Regions from separate parts of the uncultured Pigmentiphaga sp. genome, predicted to be linked through region 1. Evidence: predicted binding sites of a transcription regulator. Region 1 holds the regulator's gene; the other holds the start of a gene.
What was found. Region 1 encodes HrcA, which represses chaperone genes, less so after heat shock. Its sites were predicted from a motif close to TTAGCACTCNNNNNNNNNGAGTGCTAA; they were not measured.

Region 1 (11,933 bases):
TCATGAAAGGAGGCGGGACTCCGATGGAAAAGGAGCTCTGCGCGAGGACTGGGCCGCGATGGAACATGCTTAATGATTTGCAGAGAGTTGCCGTTAATCCATTTAATGATAGCGTGAGGGCCCGCCGCTGCTTCGTCATGCGGCACCCTCAAGGCGCGTTTTTCAGGGCAAACCGTGACCTCCAGACCTTCTCCTCTGGCCATGGCCGACGGCGCACCGGGCATGTCCGATACTCTGGTCGGAACCGAGTTCGCCTTCAGCAACCAGGATTTCGATCGCATACGCACGCTGTTGCGCCAGCATACCGGCATTTCGCTGTCCGACGCCAAGCGCAGCATGGTGTACAGCCGCCTGGCCAGGCGGCTCCGTGCCACGGGGCGTTCATCGTTCAGTGCTTATCTCGAAGGTTTGCGCGCCGGCGCGCCGGAGTGGGAATACTTCGTCAATGCATTAACGACCAACCTCACGTATTTCTATAGGGAAAGCCATCACTTTCCCATTCTTGCCGCGCACCTGAAGCGGCGGGCCGCCGAGAACAACGGACAGCCCCTGCAGGTCTGGTGCGCAGCGGCCTCCAGTGGTGAAGAAGCATGGACGCTCGCCATCACCGCGGCCGAAGCCTTCAGCAGCCTGGCCCCGCCCGTGCGGATCCTCGCCACCGACCTCGATACGCAGGTCTTGTCCGTCGCGCGGCAGGGGGCATACCGCAGCGACCAGCTGGTTCGGGTTCCCGACGAGCAGGTGCGCCGGTATTTTCGTCCCCAAGGCGACGGCCTCTATGGCGTGCGCCCGGAGCTGCGCGCCCTCGTGAGCTTTCGCCAGCAGAACCTGCTCGATCCGGTATGGCGCGTCCGCGGGCCGCTCGACGCGGTGTTTTGCCGCAACGTCCTCATTTATTTCGACCGCCCCACGCAATTGAACGTGATCGAGCGCATGGCGAGCCTGATGCCTCCGGGCGCGCTGCTTTTCGTCGGGCACTCCGAAAGCTTCTCCCAGGGCCAGCACAAATTCCAGCTACAGGGGCGCACGGTGTATGCACGCGTCCGGGACTGAGGGAGCTGGCATGAGCGGTTGTTCCGCGTACGGGTGCGGAGAAGGCGGGCCGGGAGGGCCTGCGCCGACATACGATCACCGGTTGCTGATCGCGATCGGCGCATCGACGGGCGGCACCGAAGCGCTGCGCGAAGTGCTGGGCGGCTTGCCCCCCGGCTTGCCGCCGGTGGTGATCACCCAGCACATGCCGCCGGGCTTTACGCGCAGCTTCGCCGAGCGGCTAGACAAACATTCGCGGCTGCACGTCAAGGAGGCCGAGCACAACGAGCGCTTGTATCCCGGCTGTGCGTACGTCGCACCAGGCCATGCGCATCTGGCCGTACGCTATCTGCCGCTCGTCGGTTATTACGCGAATCTGTCGGAAGGGGAACCGGTGAATCGCCACCGTCCCTCGGTCGAGGTCTTGTTTCTATCGGTGGCGCGGGCCGCCGGGCCAGGGGCGGTGGCGGTGATGCTGACCGGCATGGGTAAGGACGGCGCGCGCGCCATGCTGGCCCTGCGCGAGGCGGGGGGCTATAACCTGGTCCAGGACGAAGCCACCAGCGTGGTGTTCGGCATGCCCCGCGAGGCCATTGCACTTGGCGCGGCCCACGAGGTCGTGCCGCTGTCCCAGGTCGCGCAGCGCTTGCAGGTGGCGGTCGACGTGCGCCACCGCGCGCTGGCGTTGACGCCGTGGTGATGGGCGCGGCCGGCGGCCGTGGGAATGCGGCATCCGGCCGAACCGGATGCCGCAACGCCGGCCTTAGAGCCCCAACACGGCCTGCATGTCGTACAGCCCGGTGGGCTTGTCGGCCAGGTAACGGGCGGCGCGCAGGCTGCCCTCGGCATAGGTGACGCGGCTGGCGGACCGATGCGTGATTTCTATCCGCTCGCCCGGGCCGCAGAAAAATACGGTGTGGTCGCCGACCACGTCGCCGCCGCGGGCGACTGAAAAGCCGATGGTGCCTGGCTTGCGGGCGCCCGTTTCGCCGTGCCGCGCCCATTCCGCGATCTCGGAAAGCGGCTTGTCCCAGGCCTGGGCCACGGTTTCGCCCATTTTCAGGGCCGTTCCGGACGGCGCATCCACCTTGTGCTTGTGGTGGATCTCGAAGACTTCCACGTCGTAATTGTCTTTCAGGATGCGGGCGGCAATGTCCAGGAGCTTGAGCGTGACGTTCACGCCCACGCTCATGTTGGGGGCGAATACGATGCCTACCTTCTGCGATGCGGCTTCGATCGCAGCCTTGCCGGCCGCATCGAAGCCGGTGGTCCCGATCACCATCTTGACGCCGTGGCGCTGGCACGCTTCAAGGTGGGCGAGCGTGGCTTCGGGGCGCGTGAAGTCGATCAGGCAGTCAGCCTCGGCCAGGGCGTCCAGGTTGTCTGTGATCGAGACGTTGCTGGCCTTGCCGAGGAATTCGGCCGCGTCGCGGCCGAGGGCCGGGCTGCCGGCTCGATCCAGCGCGACGGTCAGCTGCAGGTCAGGCGCGGCGAGCACCGTTTCGATCAACATGCGGCCCATGCGGCCGGTGGACCCAGCAATGGCGATACGTAGAGGAGTCATTGGCACTTAGTGTTATCGGGGGGACGTGGCGGATTCATTGGGCGCGGCGGCCGCCGGCGGGTTCGATGCGGGGTCGAGCGCGCCCGGCACAGCCATGCCGCCCGTCGTCAGGGGCGTATGCGTCATGGCACCTTGCTGTGCGGAAGGCGGCGTGGCGTCGCCGTCCGGCCTGGGCCCGGCGGCCTGCTCGGCCTGTTGCGGCGGGGCAGCCGTGTCTAGCGCCTCGCGCGCATCCTTTTGTTGGAAGGGCTGGCGGTTGGGCTGCTCGTCGCCTTCCCAGCGGTCCAGCCGGTCATTGACGAAATAGACGGTAAAGAGACGCTTCTCCGTCTTGCCGTATCCGGGCGTGTACAGATAGGGGTAGTCCCAGCGGTCGGCGTGGAAAATGCTCGTCAGCGTGGGGCTGCCCAATGCGAATCGGACCTGCTCGCGGGTCATGCCCGGACGCAGCAGTTCCACCTGTTCCCGGGTCAGCCAATTGCCTTGCTGGATGTCGGGCCGGTAGGGCTTGATGAAGCCCGGCACATAGTCGTTGATCGTGCTGCATGCGGCCAAGCTCAGCAGCGCGACCGGCGCCAGCCGGCGCAGGACGCCTGCTCGGCCGTAGAGAAGGGAAATCAGGGCGTTTGGCACAGATCCGCACTCGTCTTCATTGGGGAAACCGTTATCATAAAGCTCTCGGGAAGCGCCTGGGTTCTTCGGCGCGTTCCCAACCTTCTCGGGCGGCTGCCAGGACGGAAGGAGCGCTGCGCGCGCACGACCATGCCGGGCCGTGCTGCCGCCGCCCGTCCGCCGAGCGCGCGTGCAGGGAAAGTATTCCGCGTCGCGGTTCGGCGGTCGCTCGCAGGCCGGCAATGGGGCTTCCGCGTCGGAAGGAACCGATACACCGAACCGCTTTCAAAGGGACCATCATGACTGATCAAAGCGAACTCAAGAGTATAGGCCTGAAAGCGACATTTCCCCGGCTGAAGATCCTGGATGTCTTCCGCAAGGCTGAAGTGCGCCACATGAGCGCCGAGGATGTCTATCGCGCGTTGATAGGCGACAGTGTGGAAATCGGACTGGCGACGGTCTATCGCGTGCTGACCCAGTTCGAGCAGGCCGGCCTGCTGATCCGCAGCCAATTCGACAGCGGCAAGGCGGTGTTCGAGCTGAACGAGGGCGATCACCACGACCACCTAGTGTGCACGAATTGCGGCAAGGTCGAGGAATTCTTCGACCCGGAAATCGAAAAGCGCCAGCAGAAAATCGCGAAAGACCACAATTTCGTGCTGACCGGGCATGCCCTGTCGCTCTACGGCATTTGCCAGAACTGCACCAAGAATCGATAGCCGCCGCACGGGACGGGCTGGATGCCCGCCCGTCAATGGCTTCCTATCATCTCGCGCGCGTGCTTGCGCGTGGTGGCGGTGATTTCTATGCCGCCCAACATGCGGGCGATTTCGTCCACCCGGCCGCTCCGGTCGAGTACGGTGACCGTCGAAACCGCCGTTCCATTTTCCTGGCGTTTGTCCACCCGCAGGTGCGTGTTGCCGCAGGCCGCCACCTGCGGCAAGTGCGTCACGCATAGCACTTGGTGCAGGCTGCCGAGCTCCCGCAGCAGGCGGCCGACCACCTCCGCGACAGCCCCGCCTATGCCGGTGTCCACCTCGTCGAATATCAGGGTCGGCACCCGGGCAGCGCGGCTGGCGATGACCGACAGCGCAAGCGAGATCCGCGCCAGCTCTCCGCCCGAGGCCACTTTGGAGAGGGGGCGCGGCGTCGTGCCGGCATGGCCCGCCACCCGGAATTCGATGGCATCGTTGCCCGCAGGACCCGGGTCCGACGGTTCCACGGCGACTTCGAACTTGCCGCCGCCCATCGCCAGGGCCTGCATGGCCTGTGTCACGGCCTTGCCGAGCGATGCGGCCGCCTTGCGGCGGGCCCGGCTCAGTTTGGCGGCGGCCTCCTCGTAGGCAGCCTTCGCGTTGGCGGCTCTCTTGCGCAGGGCTTCGACGTCTTCGGCGTCTTTCAGCGTGTCGAGTTGCGCCAGCAGCGCGGCATGCTGCGCCGCCAGCTGCTCGGGCTGGAGCCGGAACTTGCGGGCCGTGTCGAACACTGCCTGCAGGCGGGCCTCGACCTCGGCCAGGCGCTGCGGATCGAGTTCGAGCCGGGAGAGATAGCCGTTCAGGTCGGAGACCGCCTCCTGCAGCGCGATGCGGGCCGATTCCAAGGCTTCGGCGACCGGCGCGAGCGCGGCGTCGTGCGTCGCGAGCTGGGCGATGCGCTGGGCCGCGGCGGCCAGGCGGGAATGGGCGGAATCGTCGTCTTCATCGAGCGCCGCGATGGCCTGGCTGGCGCCGTCTATCAGGGCCTGGGCATGGGCCAGCCGCTTGTGTTCGGCCTGGAGTTCGTCCCATTCACCGGGCTTGAGCGCCAGGCGGCCCAGTTCGTCCGCCTGCCACTGCAGGCGCTCGCGCTCCTGGGCCAGCATGGCGGCGTTCCGCTCGACTTCCTCCAGCTTGCGTTCCAGTTCGCGCCAGGCTTTCCAGGCCTCGGCCACCGCGCGGCGCATGTCGCCGTGCCCGCCGTGGTCGTCGAGCATGTCGCGCTGGAAATGCGGCTTGAGCAGGCTCTGGTGGGCGTGCTGGCCGTGGATGTCGACCAGCCGCTCGCCCAACTCGCGCAACTGGGTGAGGGTGGCAGGCACGCCGTTGATGTAGCCCCGGCTGCGGCCCTGGGCGTCGACCACGCGGCGTAGCACCAGGCTTTCGGTATCCAGCTCGCGCTCGGCCAGCCAGTCGCGCAGCGATGCGGGTACGTCGAATACCGCGCTGACTTCGGCGCGGCTCGCGCCTTCCCGCAGCACCGAGGCGTCGGCCCGTTCGCCCAGGGCCAGGGCCAGGGCGTCGATCAGGATGGATTTGCCCGCGCCAGTCTCGCCAGAAAAAACGGTGAAGCCCGGGCCGAATTCGACTTCGGTGTGGTCGACGATCACGAAATCGCTGATGTGCAGGGCGCGCAGCATACGGATGAAGCCGGAAGAGGGACGGGGCAGGGTTAGTCGATTGCAGTGCCCGAGATCTGGTTCCAGTGCAGCTTGCGCCGCAAGGTGGAAAAATAACTGTATCCGGCCGGATGCAGGAAGCGGATCGTATGTTCGGCGCGTCTCACCAGGACGCGATCGCCTTCCTGGAGCGAGGACCAGCTTTGCATGTCGAAGTGGACGCTCGCGCTTTCGTCCCGGCCGCCCGGGGAGCGCGTCAGCGTGATTTCGATGGTGCAGTCGTCCGGGATGGCGATGGGCCGGTTCGAGAGGGCCTGCGGGGCCACCGGCACCAGCACCAGCCCGCGCAGGGCCGGGTGCAGGATGGGGCCGTTGGCCGAGAGCGCGTAGGCCGTCGAGCCGGTGGGCGTGGCGATGATGAGCCCGTCGGCGCGCTGCTTCGACATATATAGGCCGTCGACCTGCACCGTGACTTCCACCATGCCGCCCAGCCCGGCCCGGCTCAGGACCACGTCGTTCAGCGCCAATGCCGAGACCAGCGTGGTATCGCCGCGGATCACGCTGGAGGCGAGCAGGGTGCGGGTCTCGGATTCGTATTCGCCGTTCAGCATGCCTGCCACGGCGGTACAGGCGTCTTCGAGCGGGATGTCGGTGATGAAGCCGAGCCGGCCATGGTTGATGCCTACGACGGGCACGTCCCAGGGCGCCAGCTGGCGCGCCACGCCGAGCATGGTGCCGTCCCCGCCCATGACAATGGCGAGCGAGGCGCGCTGCCCGATCTCTTCCACGGTTGCGGCAGGATATTCATCGACGCCGATGTTGGCAGCGGTGTCTTTTTCGAACAAGACCTCGCGGCCGGCCTCGCGCAGCATCTGCGCGACGGCGCGCAGCGGGGCGGCAATGCCGGTGTCGTGATATTTGCCAACCAGGGCGACGATGGGAAAATGCATGCGTCCATTATATGGGCGGAAGAATGCGGCATTGAACAAAATCCGTCCCGTTCCGGCCGTTTCGACGGGGACGGCGCACACCCTACGGGGTAAAATAGGCTTATGGACGATCGCGCACGTGCGTTGTTGAAAGCTCTCATCGAGCGTTACATTAGTGACGGACAGCCTGTCGGCTCGCGTACGCTTTCCAAGGTCTTCGACCTCTCTCCGGCCACCATCCGCAACGTGATGGCCGACCTCGAAGAGCATGGCTTGATCCACAGCCCGCACACGTCGGCCGGGCGGGTGCCCACGCCGCGCGGCTACCGCATGTTCGTGGATTCGCTGCTTACCGTGCAGCCGTACGAGGTGTCGGAGGCGTCCCATATCCAGAACATGCTGCCTTCGGCGGAACCGCAGCGCGTCATCGCGGCGGCCGCCTCGCTGCTGTCCAACCTCACGCATTTCGCCGGCGTGGTCATGGCGCCCAAGCGCAGCCAAGTCTTCCGCCAGATCGAATTCATCCGGCTTTCGGAGCGGCGCGTCCTGCTGATCATCGTGACGCCCGAAGGCGACGTGCAGAACCGCATCCTGTCGGTGCAGCGCGATTACTCGTCGTCGGAGCTCACTGAGGCCGCTAATTTCTTCAACCAGCATTTCAGCGGCAAGTCCTTCGACGACGCCCGGCAATTGCTGCAGAAAGAGCTGAGCCGGCTGCGGGACGACATCTCCAAGCTCATGGCGCAGGCGGTGGATGCCAGCGTCGAGGCGGCAAGCGAAAACGAAGGCGTGGTGATTTCCGGCGAGCTGAACCTGCTTGGCGTCTCGGACCTGGCCTCCGACATGGACAAGCTGCGCAAGATGTTCGAGCTCTTCGAGAAAAAGACGGACCTCATGCAGCTTTTCGACATGTCCAGCCGCGCCCAGGGGGTGCAGATCTACATCGGCGGGGATTCCCAGCTGGTGCCGATGGAAGAAGTCAGCATCATTACCGCCCCCTACGGCGTGGACGGCAAGGTCGTCGGGACGGTAGGGGTGATCGGCCCGACGCGAATGTCGTATGAGCGCGTCATTCCCATCGTCGACATTACGGCCCGCCTGTTGTCGAACGCCTTGAGCCATTGCTAACCCTCGCCTGCGCGACACACCGGAAAGCCTTTCATGCGCTTCCTTCCCGAGCCCTCGGCGCCAGCCGGCCACCCTACCCGTACCGGCTTGCTCCTGGTCAACCTGGGCTCGCCGGACGCGCCCGCCCCGGCCGCGGTGCGCCGCTACCTGGCCGAATTCCTCTCGGATCCGCGCGTGGTCGAACTCCCGCGCTTCCTCTGGCTGCCCATCCTGTACGGCATCGTCCTGACCTTGCGCCCCCGGGAGGCGGCACGGCGCTATGCCTCGATATGGATGCCCGAAGGCTCTCCGCTAATGGTGTGGAGCCGGCGCCAGGGCGAGCGGCTGCGGGGCGAGCTCTCGGGCCGGGGCCTGGACGTGGAGGTGGCGCTTGCCATGCGCTACGGGATTCCGTCGCTGGCCGACGGCATCGGCGCCCTGCGTGCCGCGGGGTGCGAGCGCATCCTCGTACTGCCGCTTTATCCGCAATATGCGGCCAGCACCACGGCTGCGGTCGTCGACGGGGTGGGCGCGCGCCTTGCCTGCCTGCGCAACGTGCCCGAAATCCGCTACGTGCGGGACTTCCATGACGATCCCGGCTACATCGGCGCCATGGCCTCCCGCATCCGCGAATTTTGGGAACGGGAGGGGCGGGGGCAGAAGCTGGTGTTGAGTTTCCATGGCGTGCCCAAGCGCTGCGCGGAGCTCGGAGACCCTTACCACGACCAGTGCCTGCGCACCGGCCGCCTGCTGGCCGAGGAGCTTGGGCTGGCCGCCGGGGAGGCAGAGGTGACGTTCCAGAGCCGCTTCGGCGCCGCCGAATGGCTGCAGCCGTATACCGAACCCAGGCTCAAGGAGTTGGCCCAGGCCGGCGTGGCCGACGTGGACGTGTTCTGCCCGGGCTTCGTCGCCGACTGCATCGAAACCTTGGAAGAGATCGCGGTGCAGGCCAAAGAGGCTTTCGTCGCCGCCGGCGGACGCCAGCTCCGCTACATTCCCGCCCTGAACGACTTCGGTCCCTGGGTCGCTGCCCTGGCCGACTTGGCGGAACGGCACCTGCAGGGTTGGGTGGGGCGAAGGCCCGGGCGGCCTCTTGACCGTGCAATGCATGCACAGGATGGAAATGGAAGAACTACGAATCGATAAGTGGCTTTGGGCGGCCCGGTTTTATAAGACCCGGTCGCTCGCCCAGGCGGCCGTCGAGGCGGGGCAGGTCAAAGTGGGCGGGGATCGGGTCAAGCCGTCCCGGTCCGTGCGGCCCGGGGACATCCTGCAGATCCGCGCGGGCGAGCAGGACTGGGAAGTCCTGGTGCGGGGCTTGTCTGCGCAGCGGGGGCCGGCGGTATTCGCCCGCACGCTCTACGACGAGACGCCGCAAGGGCTCAAGCGCCGGCTCGAAGCGCTGGAGCTGCGCAAGCAGAATGTCGATCCGTCCGCCCACATCAAGGGCCGCCCCACCAAGCACGACCGGCGCCAGCTCGAAAAACTCAAATCCTTTTCGCCGCACTGAGCGGGAGCCGCCACGTTTGCGCGCGGGGCAGGAGGGCTCCCGCGCGGGCGGGGTTTTTTCGCTTGAGGGTATATTCCCCCTCTTGAAATAGGGGCGTTCATCCCCACCTTGCGCATAGTATCTCAACAAGTCCCTGATTTAATTGGTTTTTTATGGAGGCATCAATGTCGGCTGAGCAAAAGCCTGGCGACCAACCCATTCCGGAACCGGATCAGCCCGTGACGGATGCTGCGACGCAGCAAACCCAAGACCCGGTCCAGGAGCCCGCGCAGGAGGATCCGGTCGCCGAGCTGCAAGCCCAATTGGCCGCTGCCCAGGCGCAGGCCAAGGAGCATTACGATGCCATGCTGCGGGCGGTGGCCGAGGCCGACAACGTGCGGCGTCGCGCCCAGGAGGAAGTGGCCAAGGCGCAGAAGTTCGGCATCGAGTCCTTTGCCGAGAGCCTGCTGCCGGTCAGGGACAGTCTGGAGGCCGCGCTGGCCCAGGAAAACCAGTCCCTGGAGTCCCTGCGCGAAGGCGTGGAAGTGACGCTCAAGCAGCTGACCGGCGCGTTCGAGCGCAACAAGCTGATGGAGATCGCTCCCGTCCCCGGGGACAAATTCAACCCCCATCACCATCAGGCCATCGCCTCGGTGCCGTCGGATGAGCCGGCCAATACCATCGTCCAGACGCTGCAAAAGGGTTACATGATCGTGGATCGGGTGCTGCGCCCGGCGTTGGTGACGGTCGCTGCGCCGAAGTGAGGTATGCGGGTCCGCCGCGATTGAACGATGTCATCGCAGGCATTGAAATCACGAAGAATCCCCCAATTTATTCACCAGTCAAGAAAATTCTCCGATTTTCAGGAATAGGATCATGGGCAAAATCATAGGCATCGACCTGGGTACCACCAACAGCTGCGTGGCAGTCATGGAAGGTACGCAGGTCAAGATCATCGAGAACGCCGAAGGCGCCCGCACCACTCCCTCCATCGTCGCCTACATGGAAGATGGCGAGATCCTCGTGGGCGCGCCGGCCAAGCGCCAGGCGGTCACCAACCCCAAGAACACGCTGTACGCGGTCAAGCGCTTGATCGGTCGCCGGTTCGAAGAAGACGAGGTGCAGAAGGACATCCACCTGATGCCTTACTCCATCGTCAAGGCCGACAACGGCGACGCCTGGGTGCAAGTGCGCGACAAGAAGCTGGCGCCGCCCCAGATCTCGGCCGAAGTGCTGCGCAAGATGAAGAAGACCGCCGAGGATTATCTGGGCGAGGAAGTGACCGAGGCCGTGATCACGGTTCCGGCCTACTTCAACGACAGCCAGCGCCAGGCGACCAAGGATGCCGGCCGCATCGCGGGCTTGGAGGTCAAGCGCATCATCAACGAGCCGACCGCGGCTGCGCTCGCATTCGGCCTGGACAAGACCGACAAGGGCGACCGCAAGATTGCCGTGTATGACCTGGGCGGCGGTACGTTCGACATTTCGATCATTGAAATCGCGGACGTCGACGGCGAAAAGCAGTTCGAGGTGTTGTCCACCAACGGCGACACTTTCCTGGGCGGCGAAGACTTCGACCAGGTGCTGATCAACTACATCATCGCCGAGTTCAAGAAAGAGCAAGGCACGGACCTCTCGAAGGACGTCCTGGCCCTGCAGCGCCTGAAGGAAGCCGCGGAAAAGGCCAAGATCGAGCTGTCCTCGTCCTCGCAGACCGAGATCAACCTGCCGTACATCACGGCCGACGCCTCCGGTCCCAAGCACCTGAACATGAAGATCACCCGCGCCAAGCTGGAAGCGCTGGTCGAGGACCTGATCGAACGTACGATCGAGCCCTGCCGCATCGCCATCAAGGACGCCGGCATCAAGGTCTCGGATATCGATGACGTCATCCTGGTCGGCGGCATGACGCGCATGCCCAAGGTGCAGGAGAAGGTCAAGGAGTTCTTCGGCCGCGAGCCGCGCAAGGATGTGAACCCGGATGAAGCCGTCGCCGCTGGCGCCGCCATCCAGGGGTCGGTGCTCGCCGGCGATCGCAAGGACGTGCTGTTGCTGGACGTGACGCCTCTGTCGCTGGGCATCGAGACCCTGGGCGGCGTCATGACCAAGATGATCAAGAAGAACACCACGATCCCGACCAAGTACACCCAGGTCTTCTCCACCGCCGAGGACAACCAGCCCGCGGTGACCATCAAGGTGTACCAGGGTGAGCGCGAGATCGCCTCGGCCAACAAGGCGCTGGGCGAATTCAACCTCGAAGGCATTCCGCCCGCGCCGCGTGGCGTGCCGCAGATCGAGGTCACGTTCGACATCGACGCCAACGGCATCTTGCACGTGTCCGCCCGCGACAAGGGTACGGGCAAGGAGAACAAGATCACGATCAAGGCCAACTCCGGCCTGACCGAAGCCGAAGTCGAGCGCATGATCCGCGACGCCGAGGCCAACGCCGACGAGGACCGCCGGGTCGCCGAGCTCGCGCAGTCGCGCAACCAGGCCGACGCGCTGGTCCACGCCACCCGCAAGTCGCTGTCCGAGTACGGCGACAAGCTCGATGCTTCCGAGAAGGAAGCCATCGAGGCCGCGATCAAGGACCTCGAAGGCGTCTTGAAAGACGGCGACAAGGCCACGATCGATGCCAAGGTCGAAGCGCTGTCCAAGGCCTCGCAGAAGCTGGGCGAGAAGATGTATGCCGACATGCAGGCCCAGGCACAGGCGGCCGGCGCGGCCTCCGGCGAGAATGCCGGCGGCGCCAAGGCCGACGACAACGTGGTCGATGCCGACTTCAAGGAAGTCAAGCGCGACGACAAATAATCCGCCGGCCCGGGG
Region 2 (11,933 bases), on a different contig from region 1:
CGGCGCGGGCATGGCAAAGCGCAGTCCGGCGGCCTTGGCCTGCGCCACGCGGGCCTCGCGCACTGCGGGGGGAAGTCCGTCCCACGCCGCTTTGCCCGGCTCCGGCAAGCCCGCATCGAGCAGGACCAGCCGGTGCACGGAATCCCTCATTCTGTCGGCAACCCCGCACGCCACCCGGCCGCCGAAGCTGTGTCCGACCAGGTAGACGTCGGTGAGTTCTTCCGCCTCGATCACGTTGGCGACATCCTGCACGAAGGTGTCCAGCGTAATCCCTTCGTGCAGCAGGTGGCGCCGCTCCCCCAACCCGGTGAGGGTCGGCGTGAAAACCGCATGGCCGGCGCCCCTCAAGCGGTCGGCCACCCGGCGCCAGCACCACCCCCCGTGCCAGGCGCCGTGCACCAACACATAAGTGCGTCGCTCCATGCTATTCCAGCCGGATGCCGAGCCGCTTGATCGTGGGTCCCAGCGCGTCAGACAGCGCTTGCATTTCGGCTGCCATCTGGGCGGAAGACATCACGGTCGCTTCCATGCCGGCGCCAGCCAAGCGTTCCTTGACCTCGGCCGAGCCGACCACTTTCGCCAGCGCACCATCGAGACGGTCCACGATCGCCCGGGGCGTCTTGGCTGGTGCGAACAACAAGAAATGCACGCCGCCGTATAGGCCCTTCAAGCCCAGTTCGCCGGTGGCCGGCAGGTCGGGAAAGAGCGGGGAACGCTTGTCCTGCATCACGGCCAGCGCGCGCAATTGCCCATTCTTGATGAAACCCGCGACCGTCGCAGCCAGGAAGCTCGCGAAATCCACGCGCCCGGCAAGCAGGTCGGTCATGCCGGCGCCGCCCGCGCCTTTATAGGGCACGTAGACGAACCGGGCGCCGGTGCGCGCCATCACTTCCTCGATCGCCAAGTGTTGCTGCAGTCCGTAGCCTGCGATGCTGTAGTTCAAGGTATCGGGCTTGGCCTTGCCGGCCTCGACCAGCTCCGAAAAACTGTGGAACGGGCTCTTGGCCGGCACCACCGTGAGCGTGGGCGTGATGCCCACGCTGCCCACGGGCACCAGGTCGTTGAACGGGTGATAGCCCAGCTTCGGAAAGCTGTGCACGAACGTCGCGATGACCGTTCCGTTCATCAAGAGCGTACAACCGTCTGGCCGGGCGCGCGCCACTTCTTCGGTGCCGATGTTGCCGCTCGCGCCCGGCTTGTTCTCCACGACCATGGTCTTGCCCAGAGCCGTGCCGAGCCGCTCGGCGACCACCCTTGCAGCAAGGTCCGCGGACGCCCCGGGAGAATACGGAACGATGATTTTCAGGACCTGGCACTGCGCGGGGAAATCTTGTGCGGCGGCCGGGGCAGTCGCAGCAGCGCCAAGCAGCACGCATGCGCCCACGGCGGCACGAAATCGGAAAGCTTCCATGCTGTCTCCTTGTATCGATCTATTTGTCGTGCATGAATACGGAGCCTTGCCGGCAGCCGCGCGCCATTATTACGCCGCCGGGCCCGGGAATACAGGCCCGTTTCCAAATCTCTGTTATCCGATTTCTCGATAGGTGCGGCGGATTCCCGACCCCGCGCGGCGCGGGCATCGCATCGATGGCACCCCCGGGGCGCCGGCGAAAAAAGCCTGACGCGCTTTGCGCTCGGGTAAACCCCTAGCCTGCGCGAACGCCGCGCCAAAACGGTGGTCGCGCTCGACCGGATCGATCTCGTTACGCCCTTCAGCTTGAAAGACCCTAGACCCATCCCTATAATTAGCACTCGCTAGCCGAGAGTGCTAACAACGCCGTCCACGGCGCGGGGGCATTCCGGCGAGGCTGTCGCATCGTCCGCTCGCGCGGGTCTTGGCCGGAATCCGGCGTTCCAGCCTCTTTTCAATAATCAGACGTCAACTTCGAGAATATCAGGAGTTTGTATGGCCCTCCGTCCCTTGCACGATCGCGTGATCGTCAAACGCCTGGACAACGAGCGCAAAACCGCTTCAGGCATCGTCATCCCCGACAGCGCTGCCGAGAAGCCTGACCAAGGCGAAGTGTTGGCCGTTGGCCCGGGCAAGAAGACCGAAGACGGCAAGGTTCTGCCGGTCGACGTCAAAGTCGGCGACAAGGTGCTGTTCGGCAAGTATGCCGGCCAAGCCGTGAAGGTCGACGGCGAAGAACTGCTCGTCATCCGTGAAGAAGAAATCCTGGCGGTGATCCAGTAAGCCTTGAGGCTCGCTGCAAGATCCCCTAGCGTTCAACCCATACTCCAAGGAATTTTCTTAAATGGCTGCCAAACAAGTCCAGTTCGGGGATGACGCCCGTGCCCGCGTCGTGCGCGGCGTAAACGTCCTCGCCAACGCCGTCAAGGTCACGCTCGGTCCCAAGGGCCGCAACGTCGTGCTCGAGCGCTCCTTCGGCGCCCCCACGGTCACCAAGGACGGCGTGTCCGTGGCCAAGGAAATCGAACTGAAGGACAAGTTCGAAAACCTCGGCGCCCAGCTCGTCAAGGAAGTCGCCTCCAAGACCAGCGACAACGCCGGTGACGGCACCACCACCGCCACCGTGCTGGCCCAGGCCATCGTCCACGAAGGCCAGAAATACGTCACCGCCGGCCTGAACCCGATGGACCTGAAGCGCGGCATCGACAAGGCCGTCGCCGCCGCCGTGGAAGAATTGAAGAAGCTGAGCAAGCCCTGCTCGTCGAGCAAGGAAATCGCCCAGGTCGGCTCCATCTCGGCCAACAGCGATAGCTCGATCGGCCAGATCATCGCCGACGCGATGGAAAAAGTGGGCAAGGAAGGCGTCATCACCGTCGAAGACGGCAAGTCGCTGGAAAACGAACTGGAAGTCGTGGAAGGCATGCAGTTCGACCGCGGCTACCTGTCGCCCTACTTCATCAACAACCCCGACAAGCAAGTCGCGGCGCTGGACAACCCCTACATCCTGATCCACGACAAGAAGATCAGCAACATCCGCGACCTGCTGCCGATCCTGGAGCAAGTCGCCAAGGCCAGCCGCCCGCTGCTGATCATCGCTGAAGACGTGGACGGCGAAGCCCTGGCCACCCTCGTGGTGAACAACATCCGCGGCATCCTGAAGACCACCGCCGTCAAGGCGCCCGGCTTCGGCGACCGTCGCAAGGCCATGCTCGAAGACATCGCCATCCTCACGGGCGGCACCGTCATCTCCGAAGAAACTGGCCTCTCGCTCGAAAAAGCCACCCTGCAAGAGCTGGGCCAAGCCAAGCGCGTCGAAGTGGCCAAGGAAAACACCACCATCATCGACGGCGCTGGCGACTCCAAGGCCATCGAAGCCCGCGTCAAGCAAATCCGCGTCCAAATCGAGGAAGCGACCTCGGATTACGACCGTGAGAAGCTGCAAGAGCGCGTGGCCAAGCTGGCCGGTGGCGTGGCGGTGATCAAGGTCGGTGCCGCCACCGAAGTCGAAATGAAAGAGAAGAAGGCCCGCGTGGAAGACGCCCTGCACGCCACCCGCGCTGCGGTGGAAGAAGGCATCGTTCCCGGCGGTGGCGTGGCCCTGCTCCGTGCCAAGCAAGCCATCAAGGACCTCAAGGGCGACAACCCCGATCAAGATGCCGGCATCAAGATCGTCCTGCGTGCCATTGAAGAACCGCTGCGCACCATCGTCTCCAACGCCGGCGAGGAGCCCAGCGTGATCGTCAACAACGTGCTGAACGGCAAGGGCAACTACGGCTACAACGCCGCCACCGGCGAGTACGGCGACATGGTCGAATGCGGCGTGCTGGATCCGACCAAGGTGACCCGCACGGCACTGCAAAACGCCGCCTCGGTTGCTTCGCTGCTGCTGACCACGGAAGCCACGGTGGTCGAGCTGGTCGAAGACAAACCTGCTGCTCCCGCCGGCGGCGGCATGGGCGGCATGGGTGGCATGGGCGGCATGGACTTCTAATCGGGTCCCGCAACCCTATCCCCTTCGGCCTCGGCCTGGAAACCGCGCGGCATACGCCGCGCGGTTTTTTTTATTGCCGAAACGCCTTATTCAACCTTGGCGCCGGAGGCCTTGACCACCGTCGCCCAGGTTTCGACCTCGCTCTTGATGAAGTCGCCGAACTCCTGGGGCGTCGTGCGGGCGGTGATCGCGCCCAGGTCCCTGAACTTCTGCTGCACCTCAGGCTTGGCCAGTGCCTTGAGCACCGAGGCGTTGAGCTTGGACACGATTTCTGGTGGCGTGCCCGCGGGCGCGATCAGGCCGAACCACGACGAGACGTCGAATTTCTCGAAACCGGATTCGACCATGGTGGGCAGGTCGGGGGCCGTGGCCGAACGCTCCGCGGTCGTGACCGCCAAGGCCCGCAACTTGCCGGCCTGGACGTGCGGCCACGCGGACGGCATGTTGTCGAACATCAGTTGCACCTGGTTCCCAATCAGGTCGGTGATCGCGGGCGCACTGCCCTTGTAGGGAATATGCACGATGTCCGCACCGGTCCGCAGCTTGAACAGTTCGCCCGCCATGTGGATGGACGTGCCGCTGCCGGACGAAGCGAAGGACACTTTGCCAGGATTGGCCTTCAAGTAGGCCACCAGCTCCTGCACGCTCTTGACGGGCAGGGAAGGATTCACCACGAGGATGTTGGGAACCTTGATGACGAGGGCAACGGGCGAGAAATCCTTGACGATGTCGAAGCTCAGGTTCTTGTACAGCGTCTGGTTGATCGCGCTCGTCACGGCCACCATGTAGAGCGTGTAGCCGTCCGGCTTGGCGCGAGCCACCGATTCCGCACCGATGTTGCTGCCCGCCCCGGGCTTGTTTTCGACCACGAAGCTCTGGCCAAGGTCATCGCTCAATTCCTTGGCGATGATCCGTGCAGCGACGTCGGTCGTCCCCCCCGCCGAAAAGCCGACCACGATGCGTACTGATCGCTCGGGAAACTCGGCTGCCGGGGCGGGACCGGCCAATGCCGCAGAAAGCAGCCCGGCCAGGCAGGCGGCCCGGGCCGGCGACGAAAAGTGCTTCATGACTCCGTCTCCTTATCATTCGCTTGGAAAGGCGTTATTGCGGGATCTATGTCAACATCGCCCCGCGGCGCCGACCATTGTTGCAAACCCCAAGGCTGCGCCGCCGACGCGTTTGGCGGTATCCTGCGCGCTTCCTTCCTGGCTCGCTCCCATGACTGATCGACAGCACTCCCCTTATAAGAGCGCCGGTGGCCTGCGGCGCATCCTCCGCGCCTGGCGCTATTCGATGCAAGGCCTGGGCGCCGCGTTCAGGCACGAAGCGGCCTTCCGCCAGGAAGTCGCGCTCGCGCTCGTCTTGGTGCCGGCTGCGGTCTGGTTGGGTCGCGACGCCTCGGAAACCCTCTTGCTGCTCTTTAGCATGCTACTCGTGCTGGTGGCGGAGCTGCTGAACTCGGCGGTGGAGGCCTTGGCCGACGCCATATCGGTCGAAGCCCACCCGCTGCTTGGGCGGGCGAAAGACCTGGGCAGCGCGGCCGTCTTGCTGGCACTGCTCTTTTCGGGTGGCCTCTGGGTGTACGTCCTGGCGGGACGATGGGCAGCCTAATGCGCGCGGCCGGGCGGCGCCCCGTTTCGCGCGAAGCCGCGGTTGATCCTACAATGGCGGCTCGATTCCGTCCCGTCTCATCATGTCTTTCACCCGCAAACTCACGCAGGCCTGGGCTGCATCCGACTCCTTGCTGACCGTCGGCCTGGACCCGGACCCTTCCCGTTTCCCCGCCGAGCTGCGCGGACGCGCCGATCGCATCTTCGACTTCTGCCGCGCCATCGTCGACGTTACCGCCCCCTACGTGTGCGCCTTCAAGCCCCAGGTCGCGTACTTCGCGGCGCGCGGCGCCGAAGATCAGCTCGAGGCGCTGTGCCGTCACATCAAGGAACACCATCCGGACATCCCGCTGGTCCTGGACGCCAAGCGTGGCGACATCGGTTCCACGGCCGAGCAATACGCCATCGAGGCCTTCGAACGCTATGGCGCTGACGCCGTCACCGTCAGCCCCTACATGGGCTGGGATTCGATCGAGCCTTACTTCGCCTGGCCTGACCGGGGCGTCATCGTGCTCTGCCGCACCTCCAACCCCGGCGGCTCAGACCTTCAATTCCTCGAGACCGGTGGCGAGCCGCTTTATCTGCGCGTAGCCGGCCTGGTCGCAGACAAATGGAACCGGCACGGCCAGCTCGGCCTGGTGGTCGGCGCCACCTACCCCGCCGAGCTAGCTGCGGTGCGTGCCCGGATCGGAGGCGACATGCCGCTTTTGGTGCCCGGGATCGGTGCCCAGGGCGGTGACGTGAAGGCCACGGTGGAAGCCGGCTGCAATGCAGCCGGAACGGGCATGATGATCAACTCGTCGCGCGCCATCCTCTACGCCGGCAACGGCGACGACTGGCTCGAGGCCGCGGCACGCGCGGCCCGCGACACGCGCGACGCGATCAATCGCTATCGCGTCAAGCCGGGCTAAGCGCCGGATCGGCCGAGAGCGACCACGGCATGGCGGGGCACGCCCCCGCAAACCGATGCGGGCTTAAGTCGCAGAAGGCAAGTCGATGATCGGCACGCCGCGATCGATCGCCTCGCAGCGCGCATCTTCCGCGGCCGCCCGCTTGCGCGAAAGTTCCAGCACTTCGCGTGCGCGTTCCTTGGGAATGAAGCACACGCCGGTGTCGTCAGCAACGACGATATCGCCGGGGTTCACGCGTATTCCCTCGATCTGCACCGGGCCGTTGATTTCGATGGTCTCGATGCGCCACTTGCCCGTGATGGGCGAGACTTCGGTCGCCCACACCGGGAAGCCGACGCGACGCGAATGCGCAATGTCGCGCACGCCGCCCGACACGATGGCGCCGATCTCGCCCTGGCGCTTGGCCACCTGGGCCGAAATGCCGCCCATGTTGGAGACCCCCGGCACGCCTTCGATCACGAGCACGTCGCCGTCTTCCGCGATGTTGTGGGCTTCGATCTCGGCCATGCCGTTGCGATAGGCACGCGCATTGTCGGTCGGATGCCCCGTCAGCACGGTGTTGCGCAGGGTGAGGGCCGGCCCGACGATGGTGGCCCCGGGAATGGTGGGCTTGAGGCGCGAGCCGGGCAGCGCGCCGACGATGCCGAGGTTGTCCATGACGTCTGAGACGATGCCGGTGGCATCGCCGAGCGCCTTGAAACCGTCGATCAGATCCTTCGGCGGACGTTCGATGTCGAGGCTTTTTACGCGTTCTGGGGCGATCTTGCCCAACAGCGTCTTGGTCATGCGGTGTCTCCTGTGGAATGCGGCCCCTGGCGGCCGGGACAATGATTGAAAAATTCTCATCGCATTCCCGGGCGGCATCAATCGATTTATAGTCAATATCATTGACTTTTATTCATCCATCATGCGCCCTCGCCTGCCCCCGCTGAATCCCCTGCGCACGTTCGAGGCCGCGGCGCGCCACCAGAGCTTTACCCGCGCCGCCCGCGAACTGCACGTCACCCCCGGCGCGGTGAGCCGCCAGGTCATGGTGCTCGAGAAATTCCTCGGCGCCCGGCTATTCGAGCGGGTCAATCGCGAAGTGCGCCTGACGCCGGTGGGCCAGCGTTACCTGAACGACTTGAGCGATGTCTTCGACCGCATCGCCGCATCCACCCTGCGGGCCATGCAAGGCGTGCGCGAACGGCCGCTGCACGTCTGGTGCCCCATGACCTTCGCCATGCGCTGGCTCGTGCCGCGGCTGCCCGCCTTCCATGCCGCCCACCCGGGGCGCGACGCGATCTTCACGACGTCGCTCAAGCCCGTGGATTTCTCTGTGCACGATGCAGACGTCGCCATTCGCATGGGGCGGGGCGATTGGCCGGGCGTCATTTCACGCCACCTGGTCGGCATCGAGTTGCTGCCTGTATGCAGCCCCCGGCTGCTCAGCGGGCCGACGCCACTGAAAACGCCGCGCGACCTCGCCCGCCACACCTTGCTGCAATCGGTGGCCCGGCCGGAGTACTGGCGCATCTGGCTCGAGGCCGCCGGCGCCGGCGACGTCGACCCCGATCGGGGACTGACTTTCGAGAGCGTGAGTCTTGCGTACCAGGCGGCGCTGGAAGGCCTGGGCGTTGCGATGGGGCAGCATGCGCTGGTGGCGGAAGATCTGGCTGTGGGCAGGCTGGTCGCGCCGTTCGGGCCGCGCGTGCCGATCGACAACGCCTTTTATCTGGTTTACCCGGAGAGGCTGGAAGACGACGCCCACCTGAGCACCTTCCGGGACTGGATCCTGGCGGAAGCCCAGGCCGACGAGGCGCGCCGCGCGGCGCTCAGGCAATGACAGGCCAGCCGTGCAAGGGGGCTGGCTAAGCCCCGCGCCCGCCGGCGCCACCCACCCTCTCCAAGACGCCCCGCAACGCGATGTGCACGGATTGCATGCGAACGGAGGTGCGGTCCCCTTCAAGCAGGTGGGTAGCGGTCCTGACTTCAGGATGCGCCGGGTCGCCCCAGGCCCAGCCGAAGCACACCATGCCCACCGGCTTGCCCGGCGTAGCGCCTCCCGGCCCCGCAATGCCGGTGGTAGAAACCGCAACCTGCGCGCCCGCCGCGCGCAAGGCGCCTGCCGCCATTTCGGCCGCCGTCTCTTCACTGACTGCACCGTGCGCCGCGAGCGTCGCTTCGTGCACGCCGAGCTGCGCCATCTTGGCGGCATTGGTGTAGGTGACGAAGCCGCGGTCGAACCAGGCGCTCGATCCTGCGATGGCCGTCACCAGGCCGGCCACCAGCCCGCCCGTGCATGACTCGGCCGACGCCAGCATCAATTGTCTTGCCTGCAGGAAACGTCCGACTTCGGCGGACAGCGCGAGGGAGTCTTCGTCGAACATGGAACCTCCGGTCGTGCGGAGCGGACTTCAGCCGCCCATGAAGCGGTAGTACAGCGCAAACGCAAGCAATGTATAGAACGCCGCGATGAGATCGTCCCACATGACGCCCAGCCCGTTCTTGAGCTTGCGGTCGAAATAGCCGATCGGAGGCGGCTTGAGGATGTCGAACAAGCGAAAGAGCAGAAAACCGAAAGCCTGGGCCACGGCCGAGCCGGGAATCAGCCACAGCACTGTCCAGAACGCCACCATTTCGTCCCATACCATTCCGCCGTGGTCGGGCACGCCCAGGTCGCGCCCAGTGCGGTGGCACGCCCACACGCCCAGCACAAAAGCGGCCAACAGGAACACGGCCTGGTGCAGCGGCGCCAACACTACGGCCAAGGGCTGCCACAGCAGCCACGCAAGGAGCGTTCCCCAGGTGCCCGGCGCCGGCCGCATCAGGCCGCTCCCCAGGCCAAAGGCGACGATGCGCGAGAGTCGGACGCGCATCCATGCGAAATTCGGACTGGCCGGCGCCGTGCCGGCGGAAGAGAAATCGGTCATGGCATTCAAGCGAAGTGATCGAAGCCTGCGCGGGGCAATTCCGGCAGCGGCGCGCCGCTGCCGTCCACCACGGACAGCCCGGACCCAAGCTCCACGGCCCCTATGCGCGTCACCGCCGTTCCCACTCGCGCGGCCGCCTCGGCGACCCGTTCGCGCGCGGAGGGCGGCGCGGTAAAACAAAGCTCATAAGCGTCCCCGCCCCCCAAGGCGCAACGATACCGCCACGCGGGAGGCAAGGCTGCCAAAGCCTGGGATACGGGTACGTCGTCGGCACAGAGACGGGCGCCACAGCCGCTTGCGGCCAAGACATGCCCCAAGTCCTGCAGCAGCCCGTCCGAGATGTCGATGGCCGCGCTCGCGATGCCGCGCAAGGCGAGCCCGAGCGCGACCCTGGGCTGCGGCCACTCCAGCGCCTGCCGGGAAGCTGCCAGCGCGGCGGCGGGATCGGCAACCGGCACGGATTCGCCCGACAACAGGCGCAGCGCCAAATCGGCGTCGCCCAACGTGCCGGACACCCAGATGTCGTCGCCAGGCCGCGCCCCCGAACGGCGCAAGGCCTGCTCCTGGGCTACGGCGCCGAAAATGGTGATCGAGATGGTCACGCCCGCCTGGCCCCGGGTCGTATCGCCCCCCACGAGCGCACACCCGTGTGCGTCGGCCAGCGCATAAAGCCCCTGCGCGAATGCCGCCAGCCAAGCATCGTCGATGCGCGGCAGGGCCAGCCCGAGCACGAAAGCCACGGGCCGCGCGCCCATGGCGGCCAAATCAGAAAGGTTGACGGCCAAGGCCTTGTGCCCGAGTGCCCGGGGATCGACATCAGGAAAAAAATGGCGCCCCTCGATCAGCAGGTCCGTGCTGACGGCGGTGGATTCGCCCGTCGCGGGCAGCAGGGCACAATCATCGCCCACGCCCAACATGCCGTCGGGTGCGGCGCGGTGGAAATGGCGCCGGATCAGGTCGAATTCGCCGCCTGCCATCACATCTCCGGGGAAAACACGCGAAGCAGGCGTGCGGCGGAATGCATCCGCGCCTCGCGGTCAGCTGCGGCGGGCTGCCTGGACTTCCTCGGCCCGCACCACGGCCGCGAGCTTGTCCAGCACGCCATTGACGAACTTGAAGCCGTCAGTGCCACCGAACGACTTGGCCAGCTCCACCGCCTCATTGATGACGACCTTGTAGGGGATCTCAATGTGGTTGACCAGCTCATAGGCGCCGATCAGCAAAATGCCGTGTTCGACCGGCGAAAGTTCGGCAACCTGGCGATCCAGGAAAGGCGCGAAGCGCTCGCGCAGCGCATTGGCATCGCGCGCCGCCCCGTACAGCAGCGCCTTATAGTGGGCGAGGTCCGCTTCGGAGAAGCCCTCGGAATCCTGCATGTGGGCGTCGATCTCTCCCATCTCGCCTGCGTCGGCGCCCTTGAGCAGCCATTCATAGACGCCCTGCAGGGCAATCTCCCGCGCACGGCGTCGGGCGCTGCGCCCGGCTTGGCGGTGTGCTTCAGTCATCCCCGTTTTCCTCATCGTCCAGGTCTTCGTCGTCCTCGTCTTCGTCGAAGTCCTCGTCGTCTTCTTCGGGTTCGAGAGCGGCAAGCAGGTTGGCCATTTCCACCGCGGCCTGCGCGCAATCGCGGCCCTTGGTGGCGGCACGCTCCAGCGCCTGCTCCTCGGTGTCGGTGGTGAGCACGCCGTTGGCGATGGGTATGCCCGTCTCGAGCGAAACGCGCGTGATGGCGGCGGCGCTTTCATTGCTGACCACTTCAAAGTGGTAGGTTTCGCCGCGGATCACCGCGCCGAGCGCGATCAGCGCATCGAACTCGCCGGTGTGGGCCAGTTGGGCGAGCGTCACGCCCAGCTCCAGCGCGCCAGGCACGGAGACCACCATGATGTCGCGTTCATCCACGCCCAGTTTGCCCAGCTCCTCCAGGCAGGCTTGTAATTCCTGTTCGCCGATGTTCTCGTTGAAGCGAGAGCGCACGATACAGATATGCAGCCCTTCGCCGTTCAGATCGGGGGTCATGGTATAGGGATTCATGATTGGGCGCCGTCCTTGGTGGTGGGTTGTTCATGGCCGGCGTCGTAACCGGTCACGGTCAGGGAAAAACCGGTCATGCTAGGCATGCGGACCGGGCGCGCCAGCAACTTCATGTTGCCGACGTTCAGGTCTTTCAGGATTTGCGCGCCTATGCCGTAAGTGCGCAGATCCATGCGGGGTGCGGCCGGGCCGCAGGTTTCGCCGGTGCGGTCCTGCTCGATCAGTTGCTGGAACTCCGCCACGAGATCGGAGGACGCACCATCGCAATTGAGCAGGATCACCACCCCGGCCTCAGCCTGGGAAATGGCTTCCAGCGCGCTAGACACACTCCAGCTGTGCGTGCTCTTGCCGACCTCCAACACGTCCAGGAGCGAGGTGGGCTCGTGCACGCGCACCAGCGTCTCGCGGTCGGGATGGATCACCCCGTGGACCAACGCCAGGTGCGGCGCGCCACTAGGCGTATCGCGGTACATCACCGCCCGGAAAGTGCCGCAGGCCGTGCGCATCGGGCGCTCTGCCACGCGCTGGACGAGCGATTCGTGTTCACTGCGGTACTGGATGAGATCG

Region 2: a site for HrcA is predicted at 1,746-1,772, ahead of groES (co-chaperone GroES). Genes of this name have one in related genera too.

What each region holds. Positions count from the first base shown of each region.
Region 1 is NZ_CALFCW010000069.1:77,653-89,585, forward strand. It holds gene Q0319_RS16510 (response regulator) at 1-4, opposite strand, end outside; gene Q0319_RS16515 (protein-glutamate O-methyltransferase CheR) at 223-1,053, shown strand; partial or broken gene Q0319_RS16520 (CheB methylesterase domain-containing protein) at 1,139-1,732, shown strand; gene dapB (4-hydroxy-tetrahydrodipicolinate reductase) at 1,796-2,596, opposite strand; gene bamE (outer membrane protein assembly factor BamE) at 2,609-3,175, opposite strand; gene fur (ferric iron uptake transcriptional regulator) at 3,508-3,927, shown strand; gene recN (DNA repair protein RecN) at 3,960-5,603, opposite strand; gene Q0319_RS16545 (NAD kinase) at 5,636-6,532, opposite strand; gene hrcA (heat-inducible transcriptional repressor HrcA) at 6,635-7,639, shown strand; gene hemH (ferrochelatase) at 7,673-8,764, shown strand; gene Q0319_RS16560 (S4 domain-containing protein) at 8,742-9,128, shown strand; gene grpE (nucleotide exchange factor GrpE) at 9,293-9,871, shown strand; gene dnaK (molecular chaperone DnaK) at 9,984-11,918, shown strand.
Region 2 is NZ_CALFCW010000065.1:72,165-84,097, reverse strand. It holds gene Q0319_RS15230 (alpha/beta hydrolase) at 1-423, opposite strand, end outside; gene Q0319_RS15225 (tripartite tricarboxylate transporter substrate binding protein) at 425-1,411, opposite strand; gene groES (co-chaperone GroES) at 1,907-2,194, shown strand; gene groL (chaperonin GroEL) at 2,256-3,902, shown strand; gene Q0319_RS15210 (tripartite tricarboxylate transporter substrate binding protein) at 3,989-4,969, opposite strand; gene Q0319_RS15205 (diacylglycerol kinase) at 5,121-5,513, shown strand; gene pyrF (orotidine-5'-phosphate decarboxylase) at 5,596-6,423, shown strand; gene Q0319_RS15195 (RraA family protein) at 6,487-7,209, opposite strand; gene gcvA (transcriptional regulator GcvA) at 7,331-8,248, shown strand; gene Q0319_RS15185 (CinA family protein) at 8,274-8,726, opposite strand; gene Q0319_RS15180 (phosphatidylglycerophosphatase A) at 8,820-9,281, opposite strand; gene thiL (thiamine-phosphate kinase) at 9,341-10,312, opposite strand; gene nusB (transcription antitermination factor NusB) at 10,373-10,840, opposite strand; gene ribH (6,7-dimethyl-8-ribityllumazine synthase) at 10,833-11,366, opposite strand; gene ribBA (bifunctional 3,4-dihydroxy-2-butanone-4-phosphate synthase/GTP cyclohydrolase II) at 11,363-11,933, opposite strand, start outside.